DNA from 2 places in the Flavobacterium sp. 28YEA47A genome. Region 2 is predicted to be linked to the other one. Evidence: riboswitches for the same ligand, from Rfam matches in the RefSeq annotation. Region 2 holds a riboswitch; the other holds the start of a gene.
What was found. Region 2 has a riboswitch for cobalamin ahead of ABH942_RS05440 (hypothetical protein). Riboswitches for the same ligand answer to the same signal wherever they lie in the genome.
Positions count from the first base shown of each region.

Region 1 (15,890 bases), on a different contig from region 2:
TTAGGATCTGCTCTTCAGAAGATAAACTTTCTGAGGGATATGAAAGAAGATTTTGAAAGTCTTAACCGCACTTATTTTCCAAATGCAAATCTGGAACAACTGGATGAAGCATCAAAAAAACAAATCATAGACGAAATTGAAAATGATTTCAAACATGCTTACGAAGGCATTATAAAACTACCTATCGAAGCCAGACTAGGCGTGTACACAGCTTACGTCTATTACAAAAAACTGTTATATAAGCTAAAGAAAACACCTTCGGCTAAAATAAGAACCACACGCATACGCGTTCCTGATTATGAAAAGCTAAGTTTGTTTGCCAAATGCTATTTCAGCTATAAATTGAACATTTTATAATTCGCATTATGTGGTTACATCTGATTGTTTTTATACTTACCTTCTGCATCATGGAATTTATGGCATGGTTTAGCCATAAATACATCATGCATGGTTTTTTATGGAAATTACATGCCGACCATCATAAAAAAGACCATGATTCGTGGTTTGAAAAAAATGATTCTTTTTTTATCATCTATGCCGTCATCAGCATTATCTTTTTTCTTTTATGGCAGAACAATATTCTTGAAATAGGATTGGCTATTGGGTTAGGAATCTTTACATATGGCTGTGCTTATTTTTTGGTACATGACATTTTTATCCATCAACGGTTTAAGCTATTCAGAAACACTGACAATCGGTACGCGAGGGCCGTAAGACGGGCACACAAAATGCATCATAAACATATCGGGAAAGAAGATGGAGAATGTTTCGGAATGCTGTTGGTTCCATTCAAATACTTCAGACAGGAATTCCGTAAAAAATAAAAGCGCCCAAAATTGGACGCTTTTATAACTAACCATAACAACCTAATCTAATTCGGTACCATTTTTTGCAGTGGTTTTAACTGCTCAATATCCAGATTTGCTTTTTTCAATACAGAAAGCATTGTCATTATTGATGATGGAGACATATTCTTGCCCAACACTCTGACTACTGCGAACCCTGCATCATTTTTATTGGCATAAAGCACAAACTCATCAATTGCATCATCTTTGCCTACGAAGTATACGGCTCCGCCTTCTTTTCCTGAATTCACCTTAATAAGCTCCTGATATTTTTCATTCTTCAGGATAGTCTTGACTTTAGCACGCTCTGTCTCATACTTCGCCGGATTTTTTTCATCTGCCTTAAACGCTAAGATGTTCATCTTTTTTAAGGTTTCCAGTGCCGTATTTTCTTCGGCAGAAATCTCAGATTTGTTCAATCTCAATATGTCTGTCGTAAGGTCAAGAGCGATAAAATCTTTTGATTCCGTGTTTTCAACAAAATATTGCTGTAAGGTTGGTTCTGAATTGCAGCTCCATAACATAAGGCATATTGCCGCTACTATTGCAAGTTTTTTCATGGCTTTCATTTTATTTTGGTCCTTTCGGTCCTTTTGGTCCTTTCGGCCCTTTTAATCCTTTTTTCAATGCGTCTCCACCCGGAAGATTGTCTGTCAATGCCGATACGTCGTTAAGGTCAAAATCACCTCTCAAAGACATCAAGACTGTTTCGTCTTTGCCACCGCCTTCGATAAACATCAGCAGTTCTTTTACTCTGGTAGAAGAGCCTCCTGATTTGACATAAATCTTGATGTTTTTTCCACCTTCGTTGACTCTCATGAGTTCTTCCAGGGCAGCAGACTTAAGATATTTATCAGAAGTCGCTTTCATATCAGACGTTACCTTAGGATCCGATGTAACGAATACCCTCAAGTTATCAAGTTTTTTGACCAGATTCATATATTGCTGTGATTCTTTGTCATTTGACTTGATGTTTCCCATCATTTCAAACATTTTTTTGTTTACGATGACTGCTGTTACTTCATCAAGCCCGTCATACTTGTCAAAAGCTGACTGTCCGAAAAAGGTGAGCGGCATTAATGCTAGGATTGCTGTTATTAAAAACTTCTTCATTTTAGTTGTATTTACTGATTTTTATATGCGTTTCTTATTTTGACAAACCGTCAAGATTGGCAAGGTCAATGTCACCGGTAAGTGAAATCAAAACTGTATCTTCACCTTTTTTATCTCCTCCGTCGATAAACATAAGCAATTCTTTTACTTTAGAAGAATTTTTTCCTGATTTCATGTAAATCATTACATTCTTTCCATCGTCATTTACTCTTAGTAATTCTTCAAGGCCTTCTTTTTTTCTGTAGGATTCGAATGCCGATTTCATTTCTGCCGCTTTTTTGATGCTTGATGTAGAGAACAATCTGAAATTATCAATATTGTTGGCCATCTTCATGTATTTTGCCGCTTCCTTCTGTTTTACATCCGGTTTGACTTCTCCAAGCATTTCAAATGCTTTTTTGTTTACGATTACGGAAGTAATGTCATCCTGCCCGTCAAATTTATCAAATACTGACTGTCCGAAAAAGAAAGTTGGAACTAAGGCTAAAGCTAGGGTAATTATAAATTTTGTCATTTTTTCTAATTTTTAAATATTAAGTTTTTTGAATCTTGGTACTCTTTAACGTATTGCATACTTTCAACGCCTACATTCACATTCTTAGACAACAATTTCAAGGCTTTTTGCGTTTCTTCAAACGCTTTTTCAGGATTGTTATAGGTACCTAAATCCTCGCTCTGATTGATGTTTCGGTTGTAAAATGTAAACATGCCCAGCATAATCACAATTGATGCTGCAACTGACAACCACGCTACCTGTAATTTTTTAGATTTTAGCGGTATTTGCTGCTCGAACTTTTGCTCTTTTGCTGAAGAGAAATAACCAAACATTGCCTTGTAATGCTCCAAATGCTGCGCAACATCTGCAGATGAAAAATAAGATTTTAACTCATTTTCTTCGGCAATAGAGGTTTCTCCCTCAAAGTATTTTTCTAATAATATTTCTATTCTATCCAATTCCATAACTGTGTGTTTTTGTCATAAATTCTCTAATCGTCTTCCTTGCTCTTGAAAGCGCAACTCGCACTGCGGTTTCATTCATATCCATCATTTTGGCAATTTCTTCAAATTCATATTGTTCAATATCTCTAAACTGAATAATCATTCGTTGCTGTTCCGGTAGTTCGTTAATCATTTTTTCAACCCATCCCAAGCTATCCCGGTCTTCAAGCTGCTTTTGCATTCCGGCCTGTCCATCTGTATAATTATTATGTACAATCTGGAGGTTTCCGGCTCTTTTTGATTTTAGCTGATCCAGACAATAATTCTTTGTAATTGTCATGGCAAAAGCTTCAACACTATTATACTTGTCCAACCCATTTTTTTTATCCCAAAGCTTGACCAAAACTTCCTGCGTTGCATCTTCTGCTTCCTCCGTACTGACAAGCAGACGCTTGGCAAGCCTAAAGACTTTATCCTTAAAAGGAGTTATCAGTTTTACAAACTCAGATTGGTTCATTATTTAACTTTTAATTGGTCGGTTATATAATCAAGACGAGCCACTTTATTTTTTGTTACAAGAAAAAATTGAAATTAAGACTAAAACCTCTAAATTTACGTTAATTATATTGCTATACCAATAAGATAATCTGTTTATGAAAAAGACTTTTATATTCGCAATCCTTTTATTCATCGGAATTTCCGGCTTTTTTGCTTGTCAGGATGACCTTGATGATATTGAAGTTCCAAGAGAATTAAAAATTAACGATTTTATTTGGAAAGGGCTTAACTTATATTATTATTGGCAAGCTGATGTAACAGATCTTTCAGATAGCCGCTTTGCTAATCAAGGTGAATTGAATGCTTATCTAAATGGTTTTAGCTCTCCAGAAGATTTGTTTTACAGTCTTCTGAACAATTATCCTAATACCGACAGATTTAGTGTAATTTTCAGCGATTATACGGTTTTAGAAGGCGTTCTTAGCGGAAATACGGCTAATAACGGAGTGGATTATCAACTGTTGCGAAAAACGGAAGGTTCAGATGAAGTTTTTGGTTGGGTACGTTATATTCTCCCAAATTCAGATGCTGCTTCTAAAGATATTCGTCGTGGTGACATTTTTTATGCCGTGAACGGAACTCCTTTAAATGTCAATAATTACAGAGAATTGCTTGCCGGACAGAATTATACCTTAAATCTGGCCGATTATGATAGTGGTAATATTACTCCAAACACACGTTCAGTGGCATTGGCCAAAACAATATTGGCTGAAAATCCAATCCTGATTAATAAGGTTCTTACTTATGATACGCATAAAATAGGCTATTTAATGTATAATGGCTTTTATGGAGAGTATGACAATAATCTGAATACAACCTTTGGGCAGTTCAGAGCAGAAGGCATAACTGATTTAGTATTAGACCTGAGATACAACTCCGGTGGTGCAGTCAAATCAGCCGCGTATCTTGCGAGTATGATTACCGGACAATTTAGCGGACAGGTTTTTGCAAAACAACAATGGAATGCCAAAATCGAAGATTATTTTAATGACAATGATCCGGAACAGCTTATTAACCGATTTTCAAATAATATCAGCGGTAATGCTATAAACAGCCTAAATCTGACTAAAGTATATGTATTGACTTCAAAAAGTACGGCTTCTGCCAGCGAATTAGTCATTAACGGACTAAAACCTTATATTGAGGTTATCCAGATTGGAGACGTTACAACTGGAAAAAATGTGGGTTCTGTAACTCTATATGATTCACCTTCGTTTGGAAAGCAAGGACGTTCCAATCGTCATAAATATGCAATGCAGCCTATCTGTTTCAAAATTGTGAACTCAACAGGATTTGGGGAATATCAAAATGGTCTGACTCCTACTACACCTCAAGTTGAAAATTTAGGTGATCTTGGTATTCTTGGCGAGCCTACTGAACCTCTTTTGAGTATCGCAATTTCACAGATTACAAACGTAGGAAGAAGAAGAGTACAACAGCCTGAAAAAATATACGAAGCTTTCAAAGACCGTAAATCAATGCAGCGATTTGGAACAGAAATGTATATTGATAAGGTTCCGGAGGGAATTAAAGATTTTTTCAAGTTTTAATCGATAGTAAAAAACAAAAAGGCTTCCAAAATTTGGAAGCCTTTTTTATTGTAAGGTTGCAAGATTATTTTATAATCAAACGTTCATTAACCTTTTTTGTTCCGATATGTATCTCTACTATATACATTCCTGTATTTAATCCCGAGACCGGAATAGCTTCCTCTTCCTGAATGTTCTTTTCATAAACAATTCTGCCAGACAGATCATAAATTGTTATCCTGGCACTTTCTTTCAGATTACGGATATAGAATTTTTCAGAAGCCGGATTTGGATACAGAGCCATTGCTTTTCTGGAAGCATGGCCTATACTCAATGCGCTTTGATGGATTACACCAACGGCATCCAAGTCAAATCCTCCCGAATTAAATGGCGTAGGAAAAGAATCATTCACTGCATTTCCATAACTGTCATAAGTAGCATACGACGGATCTATAGAGCCTACAACATCGATTACTTTTACATGTGTAATCTTGTTCTTATCTAACAAGGGATTGTCTGGAATATCCGTCAAATCAAAAGGCGTTCCTTTACTTCCGTATTTTCCTGCCAGATTGTTTAGAAAAGGTGCTGAAGGTGTCCCAAAAGTTCCAATCTGGGTAGCGGTCTGCGTTTGGCTATGCGCCGGAAATCTAAAAAAATTGATTCCGTCAGAACTTACTTCTACAAAACCAAGCTCTAAAAAAGCAGGGCCACCGTTTTCAAAAACAGCAAAATCAAATCCCGGTCCGTTAATGATTGGCAATTCAAATGTCAGAATTGCACTGCCTTCATCACCCAAACTCACGATGCTTCCATTTGCAGGTCCTAATGCATTTTCAGGAATACCAGCCGAAGCCCGGTTGCTCCCTGAAACAACAAGACTTGGATTTGCCTTATTGATATAGCCTCTTTCCACTGCAACGCCAGTAGCCCAAGCTACAAAAAGCTGACTATTTGGCTCTATAGCTGTCGAACCAGCCACTCCTGCTTCCGGTGCATACGATTGCGCTAAAACCGGAGAAAGAGCCATAAAAGACATCAGGGATAAGATTCTTTTCATTCAGTCTTATCTTTTTATTATTTTTTGAACACTTGTAGTATTATCAATTGTGATTTCCACAACATACATACCTGGATTTAATTCCGAAATACTAACTCCAGATGTAGCATAGGCCTGGTTTTTTATCAATCTTCCTGCCATATCATACATCTTTATCGTAGCCGGTTTGTCTGTACTCACATATAAATGGTCTGTTGCCGGATTAGGATAAAGCACAACATCCAGCTTTGTATGTCCTCCAGTTCCCAAATTGCTATCAACAGCTTTGATGAAACCATTAGGCAATTTCCCTACAGTATAGGTATTTGACAAAGTTCCATCGGTTGTGGAATACACATATACTTTACCGTTAGATACATAATTAACCGCATCTCCTACATATAGCTTGTTATTGATGATTTCCATTCCGTAGATTCCATATTGGTTCTGTGGAGGAAGTGTAAAGAAAGGCGTTGCTGGTATCGCAGTATCAGTAATCTGAGCTTTGTAAACATTTGCATCAATACCATAATACATATTGTTGCCATCGATTTTCAAATTCGATGGATGCTTTTGAGGAAAATCAACCTGTCCTATAACAGTATTGGTTTCCGTGTTTATTTTTACTAAAGCTCCAAAAGTTTCTGATCCTGACCAGTTTGGTTTTCCACCACAAAGCACATACAGAATCCCATCTTTTTCTACCATAGAATTTGGAACATCGCCTACCTGAATAGTTTGTTCCAATGTATTTGTTGTTGGATTGATTACAGAAATTCTGTTTCCATAACCATAACCTCCCTGATGTGCTACATAAAGCTTTCCGTTTATTTCCAGAATTCTTTCAACACCTTCAGCCAAAGCAATATTCGCTTCAATTGTATTTGTAGAAAGATTAATTACGGCCACATAATCATCATTCGCATTTCCTCCGTTACCCCAATTGGTTACATAGGCTTTTCCATTACTAAAGGCAATATATCTCGGATTGTTAAGTCCTGTATTGATAGTCGCTACATATTGAAATGTCTGGCTATTGACAATTTTAATCGTATTAGAAATATTCAAAACGATATAAGCATAATCACCGTGGATAGCGATATTTTGAGCCGTATCTCCAAGAGCTCCGTCATTAGGATTTACTGTTGCATAAATATTGTTTTGCAGGTCTCCTGCATTGGAAAGAAAAGAAACCGAAGAATTGTTAGATCCGGCACCTCCTTCATTCAGGATAAAAACGCCATCATTAAAAGTTTGTCCAAAAACCGGCAAAGCGGTAAAAGATAATAAACTGGCTGCAAGAAAGCCGTAAAGTTGTTTCATGGAATTGAGTTAAAAAAAATTGATTATTAATTGAAATTAAAGCCGTTTGGTCCCACACCTACTGTAATTGTTCTTAATAGGGAACCTGTTGTTGAATAGATATAGGCTTTGCTGTCTGAAGCGAAATCTCCTCCATCAGCAATATAAATCTTACCATCGTTTACTGCAAAACCATACATTCTTCCATATTCTGATTGAGATTGATAGGTAAGCAATGGAATTGACGGAGCCGCAGTTGCATTAATTGGCATAGCGTAAACAGCCGTATCCACTGTATAGTAAATCTTATTGTCTTCAATATTCAGGTTTTTAGCTCCTGCTGAAGTCGGTGCCGCAACAGTAACCGGAGTTCCTACAACCGTATTGGAAGCCAGATTGATTTTTGCAAGTTTTTCAGAACCTAAAACATATAGGATACCGTTTTCTTCTTCAAAAGAGTTCGGGCTAAATCCTAATGGAATAGTAGCTTCTACTGTATTGTTTGCAGGGTTAAAAACCGTTACGGACGTACCATTACCATAAGAACCATTCGCAATATAGAGCTTGCCATTTTCTTCAATTATTTTTTCTGACCAAACACCTATGGTTACAGTACTGGTAGAATAATCCGAAAGATTAATTACCGCCAAGTAATCGTCTGCTCCTGTTTCCCATCCCGCCGCATTGGTTACATAAGCCTTACCATTGGCTACCGCTCCAAATCGTGGATTTTGCAGGTTGGTACTGATGGTTGCAATAAATTCAAAAGTATAACGGTTAACGACCGTAATTTTATTAGCCGAACCTGAAATGATAAAAGCTCTCGTATTATCAAAGAACATTGGCTGAAGGTACGTTCCTAATCCTGCCGCTCCGGGATTGACATTCCTGAAAACATCTTGCTCTACAGCACCAGAATTGCTAATAAAAGTGATAGAGCTGGTAGTAACGGTTGAATTTCCTTCATTTACTACAAATACTCCATTATCATATTGACCTAATGATACGTTTGGAGAATTGTCATCACTGCTACATGAAGCCAAAAAAAGCGAGCTTGCAATCAGCATCAAAAAAAACTTATTTAGCTTTTTCATATTTTAAAAATTTAAGGTTAGATACATATTAAAATTTCTTCCAGGCAGAAATCTGCTTTCTACACTGGCATAGTTTTCATTTAGAAGATTCAAGACTTGAAAACCCAAAATCCAGGAATCTTTTTTTCCAAAGTCATAGCTTATTGAAGCATTATTTACAAAATAGGCATCAATATTATACCGCGAATTGTTGTCAGATCTTGTAAAAACTTCTCCGTTATATAAACATTGGTAATCCACAGCCAGCTTATTCCATGAATAACCCAATGAGGAAGTAGCCTTATGGTAGGGAACATAAATTAACTGTTTCTTTTTTTCCATATCTTCTGAAACGGTATAAGCATAAGTTCCATTCAATATGAAATGGTGTTTCCCAAAACTTTTGGACCAATTGAGTAAGGCTTCTCCTCCGTAGGTACGGACTTTGTCTGTATTTTGTGGTGACCAAACAGAACCATTCGGAATCCAGCGAAGCATATCTTTAATATCGATATAATATCCGGTCAATGTGACCTTGAAACCTGCAAAACGGAATTCGTTTCCTATTTCTGCCTGATAGGATGACTCCGGTTTTAAATTTTCATTTCCACCCGGCTGCCAATACAAATCATTAAAAGTGGGTACTCTGAAATTTTTTGATCCGTTCAGTTTCAGTGTATAAAAATCAGAAGCAGCCCATTTAGTTCCTAGAGAAAATAAGAATGGGCTTTTGTAATTATTGGTAAATTCTTTTCTGAAACTTAATTCATAAAGTATTTTTTGTGTCAGCTTATGCTTAAATAGCAGACTGGCAGAACCGATGTTTCTTTGCTCATTTTTAATATCCGAACCTTCTCCTTTATTTTGAGTAAAATCAACAACTGCATTCAACTTGATAGCATCGCCGGCATCAAAAGCAAGGTCATATTTCCCAATGTAAGTCCTGACTTGTCCATACGTGTATATATCTGAATTGGTGTTGCCAAAATATTTATACTTTTCGCTGAGGGCGGCTACTTTTACTTTGGAAACAAATTTGCCGAAAAAGCTATCCCATTCCAGTAAATTCCTCGAATTCAGGTCTTGGTATTTGGTTGGAGTTTCAGAAGGGAAGATTAGCGAAAAATGTCTTTCCCCTTCAAATACCTGACTGTATAGTTTTAAGAAGTTAGCCTCATTAATTTTATAACCCACTGCTGCATTCAGGCTGGTATTATAGTATTGTCCGTTTAAGTTTTTACTATCAGAATCCACAAAATCATAATCATTATCCGAACTGTTTCTGGACACACTTACCTGAACACTGAATTTGCCATTAGAAGCATCGATCTTATAGTTTCCGCCAAAAGTGTTGAAACTGCCATAATTTAATCGAAGTGTATTAGAGAAATGCTCTTCAAAATTAATTGTGTTATTGAGGTGGATACTTCCGCCAATGGCGCTGCTTCCGTAAATAGAACTTCCGCCTCCGGCGCGGACAGCAATAGAATTGAAATCTCTGGTAGTGATAGTATTGAAATCCGTCTGACCGTTCAATTGCGAATTAATATTGATACCGTTCCAGACAACGGCAGTTTGCTGCGCAGTTGTTCCTCTGAAAGACGGAGAAGATACCATGCCAAGACCGTTTTCTTTAAAATAGATTACGGAATTATAATTCAGCAATGAGGTAAGTGAAGATTGATTTTTGTTGATAATCGAGTCCGGCAATTTCAATACAGACTGCGAATCCGAATAATCCTTAAGTTGCAGATCTGAGATCTCTACTACTTTCAAATTATGAATGCTGTCGTGCTGTGCCAATACAGATTGGCAGATGCAGAAAAACAAAAACAGGTATAGCTTTCTAAAAATCATAATTTTCGAAACCTTTTTCCCGAAGGTTTGATAATTGTTAAGAAAAAAGGCAGGTCTCCTGGCTTGCGTCTTGCTGTTTACCTTCCCATCCGCTAAGCGGACAGTGGTTTGTAGATAACAGCAAGCTAAATAGCTTACAGTTGCGGGAACAGCTTTGGTTTTACACCAAATTCCCTTTTAATGTGATTTGTAACAATAAATCACAACCTTAATTCGAGTGCAAATATACTACATTAAGTCATATACTTTTTGCTGTTTCATTAATATTTATATCTTTACAATACCTAACAGTCAACATTTATGAGAAAAATAATACTTTTATTGCTAATTCCAATAGCGTCGTGGGCGCAAAACACCGGAGTTGAAATGATGTTGGTCAACCAACAAGTAGGAACTCCTTTGAGCAATTGGGGCGCTACTACTTCAAACGATCAGGGTTTGAATAGCATATTACAATCATATCCTATTTCAGAATATACATTAAAAGGAGGAAATCCTTATTCCGAATATGAAGGAAGAATTATACAGATCAAATGTGTAGGTTGTAATCTTAATGGACTTAAAGCTGATTTGGAGGCTTATTCTTCGGTCGTTGCAAAAGCATATCCTGCAAGTCAGACTCATTTCATAAATACTTTGTCTGTAGTTTTACAAAACGCAGCTGTTGGAACTCCTACGGGAACTACTGCAAATATTGCAACTACAAATGATTCAGGCCTAAACCAAATTTTTCAAAATTTCAATGTCAGGTCATTTGACCCGGCCGGAAGTCCAGTCGAGTATAAATTAAGCTGCGATTGCGATAACACTCAATTAAAAATGGCTTTAGACAACTACAACAATGTTGTTCAGAGTACAGGCTATAACACTGCTGCTTATTTGTTAAGCAACGAAGGTTTTAAAAATATAAACCCTAAAATTTACCCAAATCCTTTCAATTTGAATTTCCAAATTGAAACAAACGCTACTATTTCAAATTATTCATTATACGATATTTCCGGAAAGCTCTTGATTTCTACTGATTCAAAATCAAGACTGGATAATCAATCCGGCCTGCTTTCAAACGGTGCTTATTTTTTAAAACTAACGTTTGACAACAATCAGAACTATACTCAAAAACTGATTAAGATTTAAAAAGTAGTCTAAGACAAACACAAAATCGCTCTGAGAAATCGCAGCGATTTTTTTTATTCAATTCTTAAAATTATCCAACAGTTCGCTACAAATTCAGATACAAAAAAATCAAAATTTGTAAAACTGCTGTCGGTTCAATACAATAACTTTTATCTTTGCGGTCTTCACAAAAACTTTTTTATGAAATCATTTCTTTCAAAATATTCTTTGTTTCTGTTATTGCTTTTTGCAGTGGCATGTAAAAAAAATGAGCCGGTCAGCTCCAGTATTACTGAAACAAAGATTCAAAATAGCATTCGTTACGCAAAAGGATTTGAAATTTACAAACATGAAGGTTTTTCTATCGTAAAGGTTTCAAACCCTTGGCCTGAAGCCAATAAAACCTTTACCTATGTGCTTCATAAAAAAGGAGTTTCTTTACCCGACAGTTTAAAAAATTATACTTCGCTACAAGTTCCTATCAAGAGTATTGTGGTGACTTCAACAACACATATTCCGTCTTTAGAAATGCTTGGAGTTGAAAACACTCTGCTTGGTTTTCCGGACACCAACCTTGTTTCGTCTGAAAAGACCCGAAAGCTTATTGATGCCGGTAAGGTTACGGAAATTGGAGCGAACCAGAGTCTCAATACAGAAAGACTGATTGACCTTGATCCGGAAGCTCTCGTAGGCTACAGCAGTGGCAGCGATACCAAAACGTATGATAATTTGCAGAAAAGCGGACTAAAAGTTTTTTTTAATGGAGACTGGATGGAAGAATCGCCTTTGGGCAAAGCAGAATGGATTAAGTTTTTTGGAGCTTTATATGGACTGGACGAAAAGGCAGACCTCTTGTTTTCTGAAGTGGAAACTGCCTATAAAGAAGCTACAGAATTAGCTAAAAATGCAAAAACAAAACCAACTGTTTTAAGCGGCGCCATTTATAAAGAGCAATGGTATATGCCAAGAGGTAACAGCTGGGCAGCGACATTTCTGAAGGACGCCAATGCGGCTTATCTTTGGGCTGATACAGAAGGAACGGGAAGTTTGGCACTTTCTTTCGAAACCGTCATGGAAAAGGCTGAAAATGTAGATTTTTGGATTGGTCCGGCTCAATTTACTACTTTTAAGGAAATGGTAGAAAGTAATCCGAATTATGCCCATTTTAAAGCCTTTAAAAATAAAAACATTTATTCTTTTAGCAGCAAAAAAGGAAAAACGGGCGGAATATTGTATTATGAACTGGCATCAAATCGCCCGGATCTTATCCTGAAAGACCTTATCAAGATTTTACATCCTGAACTGCTTACGGAATATGAACTGTATATTTTTGAAAAATTAAAATAATCGATCGTTTGCAGCAAGACAGCCGAAATAAGATTCTTTTTACAGCCCTGCTTATCTGTCTGGCTGCCTGTTTTTTGCTGAATATCAGCTTGGGATCTGTCAATATCCCTATTGAGGATATCGCCAGTTCGCTTTCAGGCGGACAGGCCAGCAAAAATTCATGGGAAATTATTATTTGGAATTATCGGCTTCCTAAGGCTTTGACAGCAATATTGGTAGGCATGGGCTTATCGATAAGCGGTTTGCTGATGCAGACTTTATTTCGAAATCCGCTTGCCGGACCTTATATTTTAGGATTGAGTTCCGGAGCCAGTCTTGGAGTTGCTTTTATAATACTTGGCTCAGGACTTCTACCTTCATTTTTAAGCGTCTTTTTCCTTTCTTCCTACGGAATCGTACTTGCTTCATGCCTGGGTAGTCTTATGGTGTTGTTAGCCGTATTGGTAGTTTCACAAAGACTTCGCGATACGATGGCTATTCTTATAGTTGGCTTAATGTTTGGAAGTTTTACAAGCGCAATTATTGGAGTACTCTCCTATTTCAGTACGGCTGAAGAGCTGCAAAAGTTTACCTTTTGGTCTTTGGGCAGCCTGGGTAATCTATCCTGGGCAAATATTTTGATTTTGTCCATCTGTTGTTTGATTGGACTTTTATTGAGTGCCTTATGTATCAAACCCTTAAACGCCCTGCTTTTAGGCGAACGTTATGCAAAAAGCCTTGGGATCAATTTTAAAAAAACACGGCTGATTATTATTATAGCAACCAGCTTATTGGCAGGCAGCATTACCGCTTTTGCCGGGCCAATTGCTTTTATAGGACTCGCTGTTCCGCATATTTCAAAAATGGTTTTCCAGACCAGCAGCCATTATATATTATTTTGGGGCACCATACTTTTTGGGGCTATAATACTGTTAATATGCGACACCGTTGCACAAATGCCCGGAAATGATTTTACTTTGCCTATCAATGCGATAACTTCTATCGTAGGAGCACCAATCGTGGTATGGCTTTTAGTCCGTAAACGAAAATTCATGATCTGATGAGCACAGGCAAAACCATACTTAGGGCTGAAGAATTGAGCATTGGATATCTCTCAAAAAAAGAGAAAACCACCATCGCTTCGCAAATCCATTTGGATTTAAAAGCAGGAAAGCTAATTTCTTTGATTGGAGCTAACGGCATAGGAAAATCAACTTTGCTTAGAACGCTAACCGGAATCCAAAAAGCACTTTCTGGCCAGGTTATATTAAACGAAAAAGATATCCGGAATTATAGTCCGGCAGCTTTGGCGCAACAACTTAGTATTGTATTGACAGAGAGTTTACCACCAAGCAATCTTACCGTTTTTGAATTGGTTGCTTTAGGCAGGCAGCCTTATACAAACTGGATAGGAAAACTAACAACTGATGACAGGGAAAAGATCAGAGAAGCCATAGATCTTACACAAATCAGCCATCTGGCAGATAAAAAACATTATGAAATCAGTGATGGACAATTGCAAAAAGTTCTGGTTGCAAGAGCATTGGCACAAAGCACTCCTTTGATAATTCTGGATGAACCTACAACACATTTAGACCTGCTTCATAAAGTTTCTTTGTTAAAACTGCTTAAAAAACTGGCTGTAGAAACCCAAAAATGTATTTTGTTTTCTACACACGATTTAGATCTGGCCCTACAATTAAGTGATGAAATGATTGTCATGAGTCCCGAAAAAACCTTACAAGGCACACCTGAATTCTTAATTCAGACAGGAATATTAAATTCTTTATTTAAAGACGAAAACATCTTTTTTGATACCGGAAAGGCTAAATTTATTCTCAAAAACCTGTAAAATAATCGCTGTATCGCCTATCTTTGATAGAACACTAAAACCGATACCATGAAGTTTTGTTTTTCTATCTTATTCATTTTCACATCAATTATCGTCGGTGCGCAGGCTCGAATGGAATTGACACCAAAAGGATTTGATCCGAATCCGATACGAAGCAACCTTCCTTTTATGACCAACGAGAAATTTCTCGATGGTACAAAACTTTGGATACAAGAGTTTAGCCGTGGTGAAGCAGATGTTTCTGAAATAACCGAAAATTCGCTGACGATTGATGCTTTTAGGGACAATGCTTTTTTTTACCGAAACCTTGGAGATACCTATTATCAAAAAGTAAAATACCGCATGAAAATTTCTAAGGAAGGAAATGAATATGTGCTTTCTTTTCAGGTCACTGAAATTTATGCTAAAAACACCCTCATGAAATCGGGAATTACGGATTATTTTACGCCAGACGGAAAAATGAAAGACGGATTTCAGGAAGTAAAATCGTCTATTGAGAAAACAGTTGGCATTATACTCGATTCTTACAATAAATATATCACCAATTACGCCAAGACTTAATTTCCTTTTAACAGGTTGATACTTACGGTAGCGATATCGGAATCAGGAAATTTTCTAAAAATAGCTTCGTCCGGAAATAAGCCCGCTTCAGCTGCTATCTTATTAAACACATCTATTTCTACTATATACTGATCTGAAAATCCATGTGTAGCATCATAAGCAGTTGCTGCCGTCTTGCCTATATTCTTTGCAGTCAAAACAGGATTTATAGTATGGAGTTCTATAAGCAAAAGCCCAAACTTCTTAACGTAAGGCGACCATTTTTGAAGGTGTTCTAAAAGATTGTCTTCTACTTTATTATTAGAAATTCTCTCGCCTCTAAAAGCAAAAGCACCGGTAGAGCTGCTAATCCTATCTTGGGAAATATGTTTAGGCTCTTCCCAAATACGGTTATGGTCGAGAAACGTCCTGACATTCAGCAAATCTTTCAGGTCGATTGCATAATTTTCCATCAGATCATGCGATAACAGGTCCGGTCTTCCAATATCGCCCCAGATTACCTTTGCCCAGATGTCTGCTTTTATCAGGTTGGCACGCGTAACTTTTAAGGCTGCCTGATTGTAATCGGCTCCAACAAGAAACAGCGGATATTCATCAAGCATTTTTCCTCTTAGGGTTTGCCTGTCAATGACTTCAAAAATGTGTTGCAAAAAAGCACCGTTTCCACAACCCATATCCAAAATTCCTTTAGGTTGTTCTTCAATCGGGCGGTTAAAGAGCTGAACGATGATTTCATCCACAATTTTAAAATAAGTATCGTGTGCGCCTCCACTTCCCCAAACA
Region 1 covers NZ_JBGCCI010000010.1:22,492-38,381, reverse strand. Annotated here, with positions in the region: gene ABH942_RS14405 (phytoene/squalene synthase family protein) at 1-357, shown strand, start outside; gene ABH942_RS14400 (sterol desaturase family protein) at 366-824, shown strand; gene ABH942_RS14395 (DUF4252 domain-containing protein) at 872-1,405, opposite strand; gene ABH942_RS14390 (DUF4252 domain-containing protein) at 1,416-1,958, opposite strand; gene ABH942_RS14385 (DUF4252 domain-containing protein) at 1,993-2,472, opposite strand; gene ABH942_RS14380 (hypothetical protein) at 2,478-2,918, opposite strand; gene ABH942_RS14375 (RNA polymerase sigma factor) at 2,905-3,414, opposite strand; gene ABH942_RS14370 (S41 family peptidase) at 3,551-5,005, shown strand; gene ABH942_RS14365 (T9SS type A sorting domain-containing protein) at 5,070-6,044, opposite strand; gene ABH942_RS14360 (DUF5074 domain-containing protein) at 6,051-7,346, opposite strand; gene ABH942_RS14355 (DUF5074 domain-containing protein) at 7,373-8,419, opposite strand; gene ABH942_RS14350 (TonB-dependent receptor plug domain-containing protein) at 8,423-10,255, opposite strand; cobalamin riboswitch at 10,286-10,481, opposite strand; gene ABH942_RS14345 (T9SS type A sorting domain-containing protein) at 10,556-11,389, shown strand; gene ABH942_RS14340 (ABC transporter substrate-binding protein) at 11,570-12,715, shown strand; gene ABH942_RS14335 (FecCD family ABC transporter permease) at 12,724-13,755, shown strand; gene ABH942_RS14330 (ABC transporter ATP-binding protein) at 13,755-14,546, shown strand; gene ABH942_RS14325 (hypothetical protein) at 14,595-15,107, shown strand; gene ABH942_RS14320 (class I SAM-dependent methyltransferase) at 15,104-15,890, opposite strand, start outside.
Region 1: another riboswitch for cobalamin. It lies ahead of ABH942_RS14350 (TonB-dependent receptor plug domain-containing protein); the one in region 2 lies ahead of ABH942_RS05440 (hypothetical protein).

Region 2 (15,890 bases):
CCTACACGAAAATTCCCTTTGGATCAGCCTTGGAAAAATAACCGCCCGTTACCCATAACACTGGTTGGTGATGCTGCTCACCTGATGCCTCCTTTTGCCGGACAAGGTGTAAACACGGGGCTTATAGATGCCCTGGTTTTATCTGATAATCTCACAAATGGAGAATATGAAACAATAGAATCTGCCATTAACGACTATGAGCAAAAAATGTTCATCTATGCCGGAGAAGCACAATCGGAATCCGAAAAAAATGAGATAGAAATGCGCAATCCCGATTTCTCTTTCCAGACACTTATACTATAAATAAAGGCTGGCAGATAATCTCTGTCAGCCTTTTTATATTTAAAACAGTACAGTTGTTTAATTTCCCCATGTAAGATAACTGCTTCCATAAGTAAAGCCGGCTCCAAAAGCCGTTAGAAAAATCCTGTCTCCGTTCTTGAAGTCATTCTTGAAATCCCAAAGACAGAGCGGTATAGTTGCAGCAGTAGTATTACCGTATCGCTCAATGTTTACTTTTACTTTGGACATGGGCACTTTCAGATTATCTGCAACGGCATTAATGATACGCAGATTTGCCTGGTGTGGGATTATCCAGTCAATAGCATCGGCATCAAAACCATTCCTGCCTAATAGTTCATCGCAGCTGCTTGTCATACTCGAAATCGCATTTTTAAAAACGGTGCGTCCGTCCTGTTTCACATAGTGTAAATTTTCTTGCAGCGATACTTCTCCTACCGGCTGTAAAGATCCTCCTGCCGGAATTGACAAAAAATCACTTCCTGACCCGTCAATCTTAAAAATAAAATCATGCAGGCCGTGGTTTAATGACGGTTCCAATAAAACAACTCCTGCCCCATCTCCAAAAAGGATGCACGTATTTCTATCTTTATAATCAACAATCCTGCTCATGGTATCGGCTCCAACCACAAGAACTTTTTTAAATCTTCTTGATTCTATAAATGAAGCTCCAACAGATAATGCATACAGGAAACCACTACAGGCAGCATTCATATCCAGTCCCCATGCATTAGTCAGATTTGCTTTTTTGCAAACTACAGGTGCTGTAGGCGCCAGAAGCTTATCTGGCGTAGAGGTAGCCATAAGAACACAATCTATTTCTTCAGCTTTTATTGAATTTTCTGCAAGCAATTCTAATATTGCAGCAGCAGCCATATCTGATGTTCCTTTCTGCTTGTCTGCAAGAATTCTTCGTTCTTTAATTCCTGTTCGGGCAACAATCCACTCATCAGAAGTATCTACCAGTTTTTCGAGCTGAAAATTGTCCAATACTGTATCAGGAACATAGCCACCTACAGCCGTAATGGCAGCTTTAATGTTTTGGCCCATATTTTAATCCTTATTTATTGATGTTGGCATCTTGTTTTCATCAATAGCAACAAATGTAAAGTTGCCGCTGATTGCCTTTTCACGGTTTTCAGAATACATATCTTCTACAAAAATCTCAACATGAACCTGAAGACTTGTCTTTCCGATATATTTTACCTTACCAATTAACTCGGCAATCGTACCTGCCGGGATTGGTCTTTTAAAATCAATACGGTCACTGCTGACGGTCACGACACGCTGCCTACTAAACCGGGTGGCTGTAATAAATGCGACCTCATCCATAAGCTGCATCGCCGTTCCTCCAAACAGCGTATCATAATGATTTGTGGTATTGGGAAATACAGCCTTAAAAATATGCGTTTCCGATTGCTTGATTTTTTCATCTAATGTCATAATACTTGCTTGTTCAATGCGTAAAGTGAATAAATTGTTTTTTTGTGTTATAAAACAAAGGCGCAGTAAACTATAGGCAAATATTGATTTTGCTAGGCTGGTATTTTGTCATTGCCAATGAATTTATAAATGTTCCATATCCTAAAAAGAATACTGAATAATCCTTAGTGACAGCAATGTGATTGAAAAGAAAAATACGCAGGGATACAATTATCCCATGCAACATCAAACCAATAGCTTCAATCGCGAAAGCATTGTCAATACAGTGAAGGCAGGTCTCCTGGCTCATGATATTTTTACCGCCCTTCCCATCTGCGAGAGCAGACAGTGAGCATCAAGGGTAAAAATTTTGCATCATTTACAGTTGCGCGACAGCTCGTGATTCACACACGATTCCCTTTTAATTTCGGCTTTCGCCAAAAACCAATACTATTTGAAAATAAATATCTTCAGAATTATCTAACAAAGATAAGGCAAGATTAGTATTACAGCAATAAACAATATTATTATAGAAAAGTTAAATTATCTTCCTTGACTGTCTGAAACCTTATTCCAATATATTTATATTTTTCTTGCTTTGCGACTCTGCGCCTTTGCGAGCAACTATTTCACGCAAAGGCGCAGAGCCGCAAAGTTTCTAATGAGAGAATCTGGCATAGGCTCCTAATAATCATTTTTGTATTCAGTGTCATTCCATATTGTTCTTGATACTTTAGTCTGAATTAATTACTTTTACTTCATAGAAACCACAATTCATATATTTTGAGATCCACTCTTAAATTTATAGTCGCTTAATATCAGCCTTATAACCGCAGGCTGATTATTCTTTCGTTTGGGTAACCCTACCCAAGCCGGTTTTTCATTTAATCATACTATTCATCACTGCATTGCTCCCAAAAGCAATCGCATTTGCTATTTCAGTTTTTGATAGCTCATATCAATCTTAAACTGAAATGCCATGAATAGTATGCAAAAAATTCAAACAAGAATATTAAGCACTACTATAAAAATGACAAGAGAATATATATGGGAAGTAAAAGTCAAAAACACTCCCCTTTTAAAAAGAAAATGCAACCGTTGCACTAATGACGAATTCATTTGCAGTGAGAAATTCAGGATGAACGCTCAAAAAAAGAACATTGATGTATGGTTGATTTACAGATGTATAAAATGTGATAGCACCTATAATCTTTCACTATTTTCCCGGACCAAGCCGGAATTGATACAAAAGGATTTATTTCATAAATTTTCAGAAAACAATACGGAAGCAGCCTGGCAGTATGCTTTTTCTCATGAAGCCAAACGAAAAAACAATGTCGAATTCGATTTTGGAAGTGTAGAATACGACCTACTGCACGACAGTTTTTCAATAGAAGATATTTTAGGTTTTGAAAGTGAAACTATACTGTTCAGAATCCAATATCCTTTGGACTTTAATCTAAAACTATCAGCTGTTATCAGGACAGCCTTAAATGTTTCTGCTAACAAATTGAACCAGTTAATTGAAACAGAAGCATTTTCTGTTAATGGAAAATTTTTAGAAAAGAAGCACAAAGTCAGAAACGGAGATATTGTTTGTGTATACCGGGACAAATTGAAAACACTCTAAATTTTTAAAGCGAGATATAAATAAAGATTGCTCACAACAAAACAATAATCAAAAAGTCGGTACCTGAGGTATCGACTTTTTTTTATAAATTTGTCAGTAAAGCCATATACCATAACATCTAAGCAGAATAATAATGAAAAAGAAATTTTTAATCCTAATCGCCTTTTTTTGTATTTCAAATTATGGATTTTCCCAGGGAAATAAGCAGTTGGAAAACGCAAAAGTTGACCCAAGAATAGAATTACTATCAATAGTTTTCCGATTGGCAGACGCTGAAGAATTTAAAGACACCTATTTTGAAAGCTACGTAGAGGATATAAACACCTATTTTGCGGGATATAAAAATCACGAGCTTATAAACTTCATTAAAAAAATCCGAAATAAACAGGGAATTGGATACGATGCAGTAGCCAATATGGCGGTTCATCTTTCTTATCCTGAATTAAAACCAATCATTCCATTTACTAAAAATATTCCCGAACGGCGTTGGGGAGCAGATTTGAAAAACACAGATCGTTTTGTGACCTTACTTCAAAAATTTCATAAAGAAAGTAACTTTCAAAAATTTTATGACGAGCATAAAAATCTGTACAAAATTGCAGAAGACCGATTTAATAAAAATGTATTGACCGAAATTGACGTGGATTGGTATGCTAAATTTTACGGCAAAGTGCCAAATGAAAAATTTGCGATTCTTTTAGGAATGGGATTCACGGGTAATTTTGGTGTTAAACTTCAAATTCCAAATCAAAAAGAAACAGTTTATAGCATATTAGGAAGTTGGGATTTTGATGAAGAAGGACTTCCAATTTATACAACAGAAAACGGTTATACTGAAACGGTTGTTCACGAGTTTAACCATTCCTTTGTAAACTATCTTCAGTACCGCATGAAAAAAATATTAGCTCCATACGGAGGAAAGATTTACAACATCGTTAAAAATGACTTGAAGAAGCAGGCATACAGTAGTTGGCTAACCGCCTTAAATGAAGGCCTTGTACGGGCTGCTGTTGTAGAATATTTCAATACATCCCAAAAAGCAAATTCCAAACAAAAAAACGAACAATTTTTTTACGAAACCTATAATAGAAAGTTCTATTGGGTTCCCGATTTAGTCGTCGCACTTGAATTATACCAGAAAAACAGGGAAAAATATCCTACTTTGGAAAGCTTTATGCCGGAAATTGTTGCTGTTTATAAATCTATTTCTCAAAACCCTATAGAGAAATATCAACACAATATGGATTACGTTTTTACTTTACCTATTAATGACAATCCCAATTCACCCAAAATCATCGATTTTTCACCAAAGAATGGAGCGCAAAACATTGCTACAGATACAAAAGAAATCATATTGTATTTTGATAAAGAAATGCTCTATAATTACAATATAAACCAACCACCCTATCCGTATTCTTATCCACCAATTGACTCAATAAAATTATCAGAAAATAAAAAGGAAATACATCTTTCACTAAAAAGAAACATTGATGAGAATACCACTTACGGATTAGCATTGGGCGTGAACTTCAAAAGTGTCGACTCCTTACATCTGGACAAATCTTATTTATACACCTTTTCAACAATAGCAAAGCAAAAAAACAATACAACTGTTTCCAAACACGGAAAAGATTATAAATTCTCTTTTTCTACAATAGAAAATCGCCTGTTGACTGATTTAGAGGGAACGCCTAAAATATATCTGCAAACTTATTTGAAACAAAATCAAATCAAATCCGTAAAACTTGTTGGCGATTTTAACAATTGGAAAACAAAAAAGAATAAATATACTTTTACCAAAGGAAAAGGAGACGAATATGAAATTTCGCTTTCTGAAAAGCTATTCCGTAACAAACAAAATTTTACTTTTCTTATCAATGAGGAGTTTTTGTTACTGCCCAATTTTATAGATAAAAATGTAGATTATCAACCCAATTATAAATATTTTAAAATAGAACAATAGCCACCATAGCTCAACCAACACTATATTTTTATCCTGGGTTCTTTTGGAATTAAATTAGTACAGCCGCAGTCATTTTATTGTATTTGTTTTTATACTCCAATGGCGACAAGCCTGTAATTTTTCGGAATACTTCGCGAAACGCCTTTACATCGGCATAGCCCACTTCATACATCACTTCATTGATTGTTTTCCGGGAGGTTTCCAGTTCCTTTTTTGCCGATTCAATTTTTACCCGTTGCAGATATTCAACTGGCGTATTGCCCGTAGCTTTTATAAATCTGCGGTCAAAATTCCTTCGCCCTACGGTAAATTTGCTGGAAAGTTCTTCCATTGATATTTTTTCAGCAAAGTTCTTCTCAATATATTCCTGTGCTTTTACGACTACTTCGTCACCATGTGTTTTCTGTCCGTTAAAAATCACAAAATCCGATTGCGTCTGCCTGTCAAGATCGATCTGGAAAACTTTGGAACAATAAATGGCTGTTTGCCTGTCATAATATTTTTCAACCAGATAAATAATAAGATTCAGGAAAGAATATCCGCCACCATTAGTATAAATACCCTGTTCATCTGTAATCAGTTTTTCCGCTTTTAAATTTACTTTGGGAAACAATTGTTTAAAATTCGCAGCGGCATTCCAATGAATAGAACAGTTCTTTTTATCCAGCAGTCCAGTTGAAGCCAGGATATAGGCTCCTGTACACATACTCGCTACCTCAGCTCCTTTTTTATAATGTTCCAATATCCAATCGACCAGAAGAGCATTTCCACCCTCAACTTTTTTAAAAGCAGCCAGTATCGCAGGAATAATAATCAGGTCTGTCTTTTCTATGGAATTTATTTCTTTTTGAGGCATAACAGACAACAACCCATTTACAAAATTGGATTGCCCTGAAACACCCGCCAGTTCAATTGTAAATACCGGATTTTTATTCTGCCGGATGCAATAATTATTGGCCTCCGTAAAAATATGATAGGCTCCTATGATGCAGGAAAGCGTGTTGGGCCCGGTCTGTACATCAGGCACTAATATGGTAAGATGTTTCATGTGGCAGGATTTAGAAATTTAAATTATAACTCCATAGCTATTACAAAGTTAAGAAAGCATTTTGTCCAAATCAACCTCTTATTAAGTCTATTTCACACCCTGCTTAGATGGTTTCTTGTCAATACCTTTGAATTGAACAATAAAAAACAATCAATATTAAAGAATCATGAAACAAGAAAATTTTACAACATCATTTATTGTGGATGCCACGCCACGAAAAGTATTTGATGCAATTAACAATGTACGGGGATGGTGGTCAGAAAATATCGAAGGCCCAACAGATAAACTGAATGGCGAGTTTTCCTATCATTATATGGACGTACACCGCTGCCGCATAAAAGTTACAGAAATGCAGACCGATACTAAAATAGTTTGGCACGTTCTTGATAATAATTTTAAGTTTACCAAAGATAAAAGCGAGTGGAAAAACACCCATATCATTTTTGATATTACTGAAAAGAATGGCAAGACCGAAATGAAATTTACACATCAAGGTCTGGTTCCAACCTACGAATGCTATCAGGTATGTCACGATGCATGGACTTACTATATACAAGAAAGCCTAAAAATGCTTGTCACAACAGGAAAAGGTCAGCCTACACCAAAGGAAACCGAATCAACAACCTCAACTCCGGCCGAACACAATAATCCATCCGACACAAAAAGCATTTATCACAAATTGTTGATTAAATCGCCTTTAGAAAAAGTCTACCAGGCGCTTACTACTCAAGAAGGATTGGCGGGTTGGTGGACACCAGACACAATTGCAAAACCAGAAGTAGGAAGTATTTTAAGATTTGGATTTGGTCCTGAATATTTCAAACAGATGGAAGTGATTGATCTAAAACCGTACAGCCTGATAAAATGGAAGTGTATCAAAGCCTTTGAAGACTGGATTGGCACTACCCTTACTTTTGAATTAGAAGCGCATCAAAAAGGATGCACTTTATTGTTCCATCATGATGGTTGGGAATCTTATACTCCGGAAATGGCCTCGTGCAGTTTTGACTGGGCGCTATTTTTCAGAAGCCTGAAATTTCTTTGCGAAACCGGCAAAGGATTCCCTTATCCGGATTTTGATAAATAATCAAGTGGTTTCGCGAGTAATTATTTTCATGCAAAGGCGCAATGACTTATAGTTCCCGATAATCACCTGGTATAAATAAGAACGGTGGAGTATTTCACTTCCACCGTTCTTATTTTATTTCAAAAAGATATTTTTAAATCAAGCAGATGCTTTCTTCCCGATTAGCTTTTTTATTATAGTTACCAAAATAACTGCTATAATTCCAACAACCAAACCAACACCAAATTCCTTAACCATTGATGGTATTGTTGGAAACAATTCATGTAAAAAATGTACATTATGCACAAAAATACCTCCGGCTACCAGAATTAGGGCAATCGTACCTACTATGGCCAATCCTTTAATAATTATCGGCAACGACTTCACAAGCAACGTACCTATTAAAAACATCAAAGACTTTTCTTTTGAACGTCTGATCAGATTGTAACCCGCATCATCCATACGAACAATCAGTGTAACAATACCGTATACTCCCACAGTTGCTATAAGTGCCACTGCTGAAACCGTTATTATCTGTACCGTCAATGATTGTGTCAGCACGCTTCCCAGAGCAATAATCACAATTTCGACCGAAAGTATAAAATCTGTGGTTATTGCTGATCTTACCTTAGTCTTTTCAGCCTCTGCATCATCTCGTACCTCTTCAACTACAGGTGCATGGTCGGCTGTTTTTCGATGGAAAAGATATTCAACAATTTTTTCTACTCCTTCATAGGCAAGAAAAGCTCCGCCAAACATCAGGATAATTATAATAGCCAGGGGAAGAAAGGCATTTAACAGCAAGGCTATCGGTACAATAATCACTTTGTTCAACAGCGAACCTTTGGTAATTGCCCAAAGAACAGGAATTTCTCTGGAAGCTAAAAAGCCGGTAGCTTTTTCTGCATTTACGGCCAAATCATCACCTAAAATCCCGGCGGTTTTCTTCGTTGCCAACTTTGTAGTCATTGCTACATCGTCCATAAGTAGCGCTATATCATCTAAAACGGCAAAAATACCTGAAGCCATATTTTTTTAATTAATTAGGCCGCAAATTAGACAATCGGACGGTGTCCTACAATACCCGCGACAATTTTAATTGAACAAAATATTAGGTTAAAAGGTCAAAAGGTTAAAGGTTGTAAGACTACCCAGAACATCTTCACTATCAACTAACCACTATCAACTAACCACTATCAACTAACCACTATCAACTATCAACTATTTTTGATTTGTTTTATTCCTTCCCTGTAAGTTGTTATCTTAAACTCCGGAAAGCGGTTCTTGAATTTAGATACATCAAAAATATTATCAGAGGCATATCTTGGCAAAAGTTCCTGAAGTTCTTTAGCCTGCTTATTGAATATAGCACCTATTTTAAAAACAAATTTTGGAATAACCTTATAATTCAATTCCTTTCCATAAACGTCAGACACTAACGCTATGAATTGCTTATAATTGAGCCTGCTTACATCTATTGGAAGATGCCAGGTTTGCCCGTACGCATCGGGAGTATTCCCAATCAATGCTGTAGCCCTACTGGCGTCCGGTGTCCAGATCAGGCTTCTTAATTTCTGGTCGCTCAATGGAACTTTCAGCTTTTTGTTTTTCTTGACAGCATCGAAAACAAGCGTATTGGTTATGCTTTGCGTTTTACCCGGCCCGTAAAATTCAGGAGCACGGCAGATTACTGCTTCAATCTGACCTGATTCCATTTCACGTAAGAGCATTTCAGCCATATTTTTCCGCACTGCTCCTTTTCTGCCTACAGGACTAAACGGACTTTCTTCTGTCAGGATCTCACTATTTTGGGGATACATATACGTATTATCAAAAAATACCAGCCTGACATGGTGCTTCTTGCAAGCGTCTATCACATTCCGCATGATTACAGGAAATTGCTCTTCCCACATTTTGCTGTCCATCGGAAGTCCTAAAGTAAAATATGCAATATCACTGCCTTTTACGGCTTCATCAGCCTTATCTTTATCTAGCAGGTTGGCTGCAAACAGTCTATCGGTTTCGTTTACCTTTTTAGGTTTTCTACTCACTAGTCTGATGTCTGAAGTGTAATTCCGTTTTAGTTCTCTTGCCAGTTCTTCAGCTATTTGTCCGTTGGCTCCAAGTATCGTCTGCATCTGTTCTCTTTTAAATTTCCTGAGTCTTTTATTGCCTCCATTTTGTATAACAAATTTCGACAATTTCCAGGTAATTATTACATTGGATTTGGAAATAAAAAGCAAGTAAAGTTCCCAAAAGATAAAGCATTCTTACACCCTGGTTTAGTTATCGGCTGTCAAGGTTTTGCTGCTGTTTCGTGAAATTAAAGATGAATTGCACTAAAAAAAGCCGGTATTTAAAAAACTTATAAAACGGCAATATTTTAGCCTAAAATAAAATATTTTACAACAATTTAACATTAATTAAAACTTTTTTCCTACGTTTGTAATCCCAAATCTAATATTAATTATGAACAAAACTACCTTATTAGGAATGTTGTGCCTATTCGTTATGGGCATAACCCAAGGTCAAGTTGTGTCTGAGAACAAGTCCCCACTTGAAAAAGCGCAACACTATCTTAAAGAAAAAGGCGAAGTAGTCTTCACTTTCCAAGCTCAATCCAAAGAACAATTTAAAGAACTGGCGCGTTTCTTGTCTATTAGCCACAAGATAGTCGACCAAAACGATCTGAAAGTCGAGGCATATGCCAATCCGGAGCAATTCAAAAAATTCCAGACGTATGGCCTTCCGTTCGAAGTCAGCGTTTCTGAGAATGAATTTATTGCCGACGAATACCTTACTTACGGCACTTCGGCTTGGGATGATACCTGGAATGCGTATCCTAAATATTCAGAATATGTTGCTAAAATGCAATATTGGGCCAATACTTATCCTAATTTATGTAAACTTCAGAGCATTGGTACAACTCCAAACGGAAGAACACTTTATGTCATGAAAATTTCTGACAACGCACAGGTTGATGAGGCCGAAGCGGAATTCCTTTATACCTCTTCCATGCACGGAGATGAAATTACAGGATTTCCAACCATGATGCGTCTTATTGATTATCTGCTGACAGGTTATGCTACAAACAGCGAAATTAGCAACATTGTCAACAATACCGAAATCTTTATCTGTCCGTTGGCAAATCCCGATGGATCTTATAAAACTGCCGGAAACGACACTATGAATTCTGCCGGAAATACGGCTACCAGAGCCAATTCCGCAGGAGTCGACCTCAACAGAAACTACCCTGACGCTATCGACGGGTTACACCCTGACGGTTATGCGTACCAACCTGAAACGCTTGCTTTCATGGAATTTGAGAAAACTCGAAATTTTGTATTGGCAGCTAATTATCACGGTGGTGTAGAAGTAGTAAACTTCCCATGGGATACGTCAACGACGCCAGGTACGGCCAATTTCAGTATCCATCCGCATGACAACTATTTCAAGTTTGTTTCAAAAGAATATGCTCAGCTTTGCCAAATTGCTGACGGAAATGCCAATTATATGGACGATGTTATCAACACAGGGCAGTTTCCAGGAACAACAAACGGTGCCGCATGGTATTCTGTTTATGGCGGAAGACAGGACTGGAACAATTTCTTTAACCATAACAAAGAAATGACGATCGAGATTTCGGCAACCAAATTCCCATCTGCTGCTAACCTTCCGTTCTATTGGGACAGAAACAGACAGGCGCTTCTTAACTATATGAAACAGGCCAATTATGGCTTAAAAGGAACCGTAAAAAACAGCGCTGGCGAAGCTGTAGACGCAAAAATATACATCAGCAATGTTGACTTGATGGGATCTTGGGTAAAAACAGGCCCGCTGGGTGACTACTACAAAGTGATGATTGCAGGAACCTACAATGTAACTTTTGAAGCTCCGGGTTATATCAGCCAGACACAAAGTGTTACTGTTGCTAACAATGCGGCAACAGTACTAAATGTTACAATGGTAGCAAGTACAGCTATTCCAACAGCAGACGACAAGACAATCTGCGAAGGACAAACTGCTGCACTTACAGCAACCGGAACCGGAACCATCAGATGGTATGCAGATAACACGACTACTACAGTACTTGCAACCGGCACATCCTATACAACTCCGGCATTAAGCGCAAACAGATCTTATTTTGTAGAGATCGAAACGCCACAAACTGTGGGCCCTGCAACAGTTTCAGGAGGTGCTGTAGTAAACAATACGACAGCTAGAAACAGATATATGATTTTTAGTGCTACGATTCCATCAAAATTGAAAACCGTAACGATTAATTCAAGTGCCGCAGGAGATATCATGGTGGAACTTCAAAACAGTACGGGAACAATGTTGGAATCTAAAGTGATAAAACTGGCCGCATCAGGAACTCAGGAAATTGATTTGAATTTCTTTGTCCCTGCAGAAAACAACATGAGGTTGGTTGTAAGAGAAATTTCAGGATTCAGTATCTACAGAGCCAATTCCGGAATTACCTACCCTTATACTAATGGAGTAATTTCAATTACTGCCAATAGCGGTACTGGAATATTCTTTCCTTTCTTTAACTGGAAATTCCAAACCTTTAAGAGCGTTAGAGACGAAGTTATCGTAACTGTAAAACCAAATCCAACCATAACCACCATTACTCCAAACACAAAAGTAAGAGGCGAAGCAGGCTTTACCTTAACCGTAAATGGTACTAACTTTGTTAATGGTGAATCTATAATTAACTGGAATGGCACTAACAAGACGACTACTTTTGTAAGCGCGACCCAATTGACCGCGTCGATTCTTGCTTCTGAAATTGCTACAACGGGTACAATTCCGGTAAAAGTATTTAATACATGCAATAACTTTTCAACAGCTGCAACGAACTTTACTATTACAGCACCGACTTCTACCACATGGAACGGAAGTGGATGGTCTAACGGAACTCCAACGGCCAGTCTTGATGCTATCATAAATGGAAATTTCTCTTCGGGCGCTAACGGCACATTTACTACAAAGAGCCTAACCCTCAATTCAGGCTATACACTAACCGTAAATACCGGAACTAGCCTGACAATAAGTGATGCCATCACAAATAATGCAGGAGCAGCAAATTTCATCGTAGAAAGTAATGCCAACCTGATCCAGACAAACAATGCCGTAAATACAGGCCAAATTACTGTAAAAAGAAACAGCGCTCCATTATATCGTTTTGATTACACCCTATGGTCTTCACCGGTAAATGGCCAAAATCTGCGCAATTTCTCGCCAGCAACGTTAACAAACAGATTTTACATCTATAATCCTGTACTTGGAAATAATGGTAACTATGAAGCCATTTATCCTGCGCAAAATGAAAGTACCTACACCTTTGCACAAGCAAAAGGATACCTGATCAGAGTTCCGGACAATTATGTTTCTTATGTGAATTCATCAATTCCAGGAATCGCTTACAACGGTGTTTTTGTTGGTATACCTTACAATGGAAACTTCAGCTTTCCTCTTTCCAACGCCAATAACGGATTTAATCTTGTAGGAAACCCTTATCCTTCTGCTATTTCAATTTCCGGATTATTTTCTTCGAATTCCAATGCCATTGATGGAACTGTCTGGTTCTGGAGAAAAAGAAACGGTGTTGCAGGAAGTGGTTATGCTACAACAACAGGATTGGGAATCACGAGTGCACAGCCGGAAGTAGCTTCTATGAATCCAAACGGAATCATCAGCAGCGGGCAAGGATTTTTCGTGAAAGTGAAAAATAATGCTTCTCAATCGTCATTAAATTTCAGCAATGCTATTCGTTCAGCTGGTACAAACGGCGTATTTTTTAGAAATGGAACTACCGATTCAGAGGATATCGAGAAACACAGAATGTGGTTAAACCTATCTAACGAAACGGATGTCATAGGCCAAACCTTACTTGGATATATGGCAGGTGCTACAGAAGGTGTTGATTATGGAATTGATGGAAAATATTTCAATGACAGCCCAATTGCCCTGACTTCTTATATTGACAATTCAGAATATGCAATTCAAGGAAGAAGCTTGCCGTTTTCTACAAATGACATTGTCCCTTTGAGCTTTAAAACCAACGTTTCTGGAAGCTATAGTATTTCTATCGACCATTTAGACGGTCTTTTTGAAGCAAACCAGGATATTTTCTTAAGAGATAATCAATCCGGACAACTCCATAACCTAAAAACAGCTGCTTATAATTTCACAACAGAATCAGGAAACTTTACGAACCGTTTCGAGATTGTATACAGAGCTGCACTTGGCGTGGAAACTCCAACAATCAATCCAAACAGTATTGTCGTTTATAAGAAAAACGAAATGCTTTACATTGATTCTGGAAATTATATGATGGAAAAAATTGAGTTGTACGATGTAAGTGGAAGACTTATCTATTCTAAGTCAGAAGTTGATGATACGAAAACCGTAATTTCAAATCTTTCGGTTGCAAATCAGGTATTGCTGGTAAAAATCATTACTTCGGAAAACGGAACCGCAACCAAAAAGATTGTTTACTAACTAATAAAAAGAAAACATGAAAAATACAGCTATAAAATTTCTGAGCCTGATTTTCTTCTTATTTAGTTCATTATCGGTTTTGGCACAAAATCCTGAAGAAGTTCCTGAAGATTTGGATGGCCCTAGTGCTCCAATCAGCGATCACATTTGGCTTCTTGCCTTGGTTGGATTGGCTTATGTATTTTTAAAATACAGCCCAAAACTGATGAAAAGAAATTCATAATATTTAAAGAGTTTCTGTTCTTGAATCATCCAAATACTAAATTTGGAAGTACAAAAGCTCTAAAAAACGTAAAACCCTATTAATTAAAGGCTTGCAACACCCAGTGTTTGCAAGCCTTTGCATTTTTTACGCTATATTTTAGATAATTTATGTTAAAATTTGAAAAAACTTTTTTATATTTGAATACCCAAATCTAGTATTAATCTTTAAAATCTATAAAATAGCTCAAGTTGCTAACCCCTGCAACTTTTACTTATAAAGACCCCAAGTCTATTTTATCGCAATTTATCATTATCTAAACCCCATAAGATTATGAAAAAAACCTACCTACTAGGCTGTAAGCTGACGCTTACACTATTTCTTGTATTGCTTACTTCCGTAAGCTATTCACAAAACCAGACATTTACATCTTCAGGAACATTTACTGTACCCGTTGGCGTTACCAGCATCACTGTTGAGGCATGGGGCGGAGGCGGAAAAGGAGGAACCAGAACAACCAACGGCGGAGGCGGAGGCGGAGGCGGCGGAGCTTATGTTAGAAGCGTAATAACCGTAACTCCATTAACTACTTACACCGTAACCGTTGGTGCCGGAAGTACATCAACTTCAAACGGAGGCGATTCATGGTTTAGCTCTGCCACTACCCTGCTTGCCAAAGGAGGCGAAAGTGTTGCCAACAATACAACTGCCGGAGGCGACGGAGGTACTGCCGCTGCAAGTATAGGTGATTTTAAGCGTTCTGGCGGTAATGGTGCCGATGGAACTACTATAATAACCATATATGGTGGAGGTGGTGGTTCTTCTGCAGGAACTGCTCTTGCCGGAGTCAACGGCGCTACTTTTAACGGAGGAACAGCACCAGCCGGCGGAGGAAATGGTGGTAACGGAGTCAACTCCAGTACAGCTAACGGAAATGGTGCTGCCGGTGCTACACCTGGAGGCGGAGGCGGAGGTGGAAAAAGAACCAGCGGTTCTGCCACTCGAAATGGAGGTAACGGAGCTACTGGACAAGTAGTCGTTAGCTACACTTTACCAAACGGGCCGGGTGGAATTACAGCCGGCTTGCAATTATGGCTTCGTGCCGACTTAGTAAACGGAACAAACTCTGTAGCAGACAATACTAATGTTTCTTCCTGGCAAACACAAGCCATGGGAAGCAACGCTTCAGTATATACGTCAGGACAAGAACCAAAATTCAAAAACAACCAGACAGATAACGTCAATTTCAACGCTGTTGTCGACTTTAAGAATGTCTCTACCGAAGCCGCCGGAAGCTATAATTATGGTTTGGCGGGTCAGCAATATCTGGTAGGAAATACAGGATATTATACGCAAGACCAGTTTATTGTTGTCATTCCAAATGTTACTGTGAACAGCTCTTTCGGAAGTATGGATATACTTTGTTCTGATGCTGACATAACAACGCAGGAAAATGACGGAACAGGAATCGGTTTTGGAGCGTATTCGCAGCGTTTTAACAACGAGGTCCTTTCCTATGCTTATGGCACTTCATCAGGTTTAGGAAACGGATATGGTATTGCCGAAACAAGTACGACAAAAACTTACACAAACGTCGGGATAATCAACACCAGAAACAATACAGGATCGACAGCCCAGGAACTTTTTTATAATGGTGTAAATATTGTAAACACAACTTCTACCGGAACATTTACCAATCTATCTAACGGAAAATACTGGATCGGGCGAAGTGAAGGATGGAAAGCCACACTT
Region 2 covers NZ_JBGCCI010000003.1:215,798-231,687, forward strand. Annotated here, with positions in the region: gene ABH942_RS05425 (FAD-dependent oxidoreductase) at 1-303, shown strand, start outside; gene ABH942_RS05430 (beta-ketoacyl-ACP synthase III) at 361-1,350, opposite strand; gene ABH942_RS05435 (acyl-CoA thioesterase) at 1,354-1,743, opposite strand; gene ABH942_RS05440 (hypothetical protein) at 1,814-2,032, opposite strand; cobalamin riboswitch at 1,996-2,186, opposite strand; gene ABH942_RS05445 (DUF1062 domain-containing protein) at 2,702-3,352, shown strand; gene ABH942_RS05450 (DUF4932 domain-containing protein) at 3,486-5,315, shown strand; gene ABH942_RS05455 (GlxA family transcriptional regulator) at 5,365-6,363, opposite strand; gene ABH942_RS05460 (SRPBCC domain-containing protein) at 6,530-7,450, shown strand; gene ABH942_RS05465 (DUF808 domain-containing protein) at 7,589-8,458, opposite strand; gene ABH942_RS05470 (NAD-dependent epimerase/dehydratase family protein) at 8,647-9,567, opposite strand; gene ABH942_RS05475 (M14 family zinc carboxypeptidase) at 9,899-13,936, shown strand; gene ABH942_RS05480 (hypothetical protein) at 13,953-14,159, shown strand; gene ABH942_RS05485 (LamG-like jellyroll fold domain-containing protein) at 14,472-15,890, shown strand, end outside.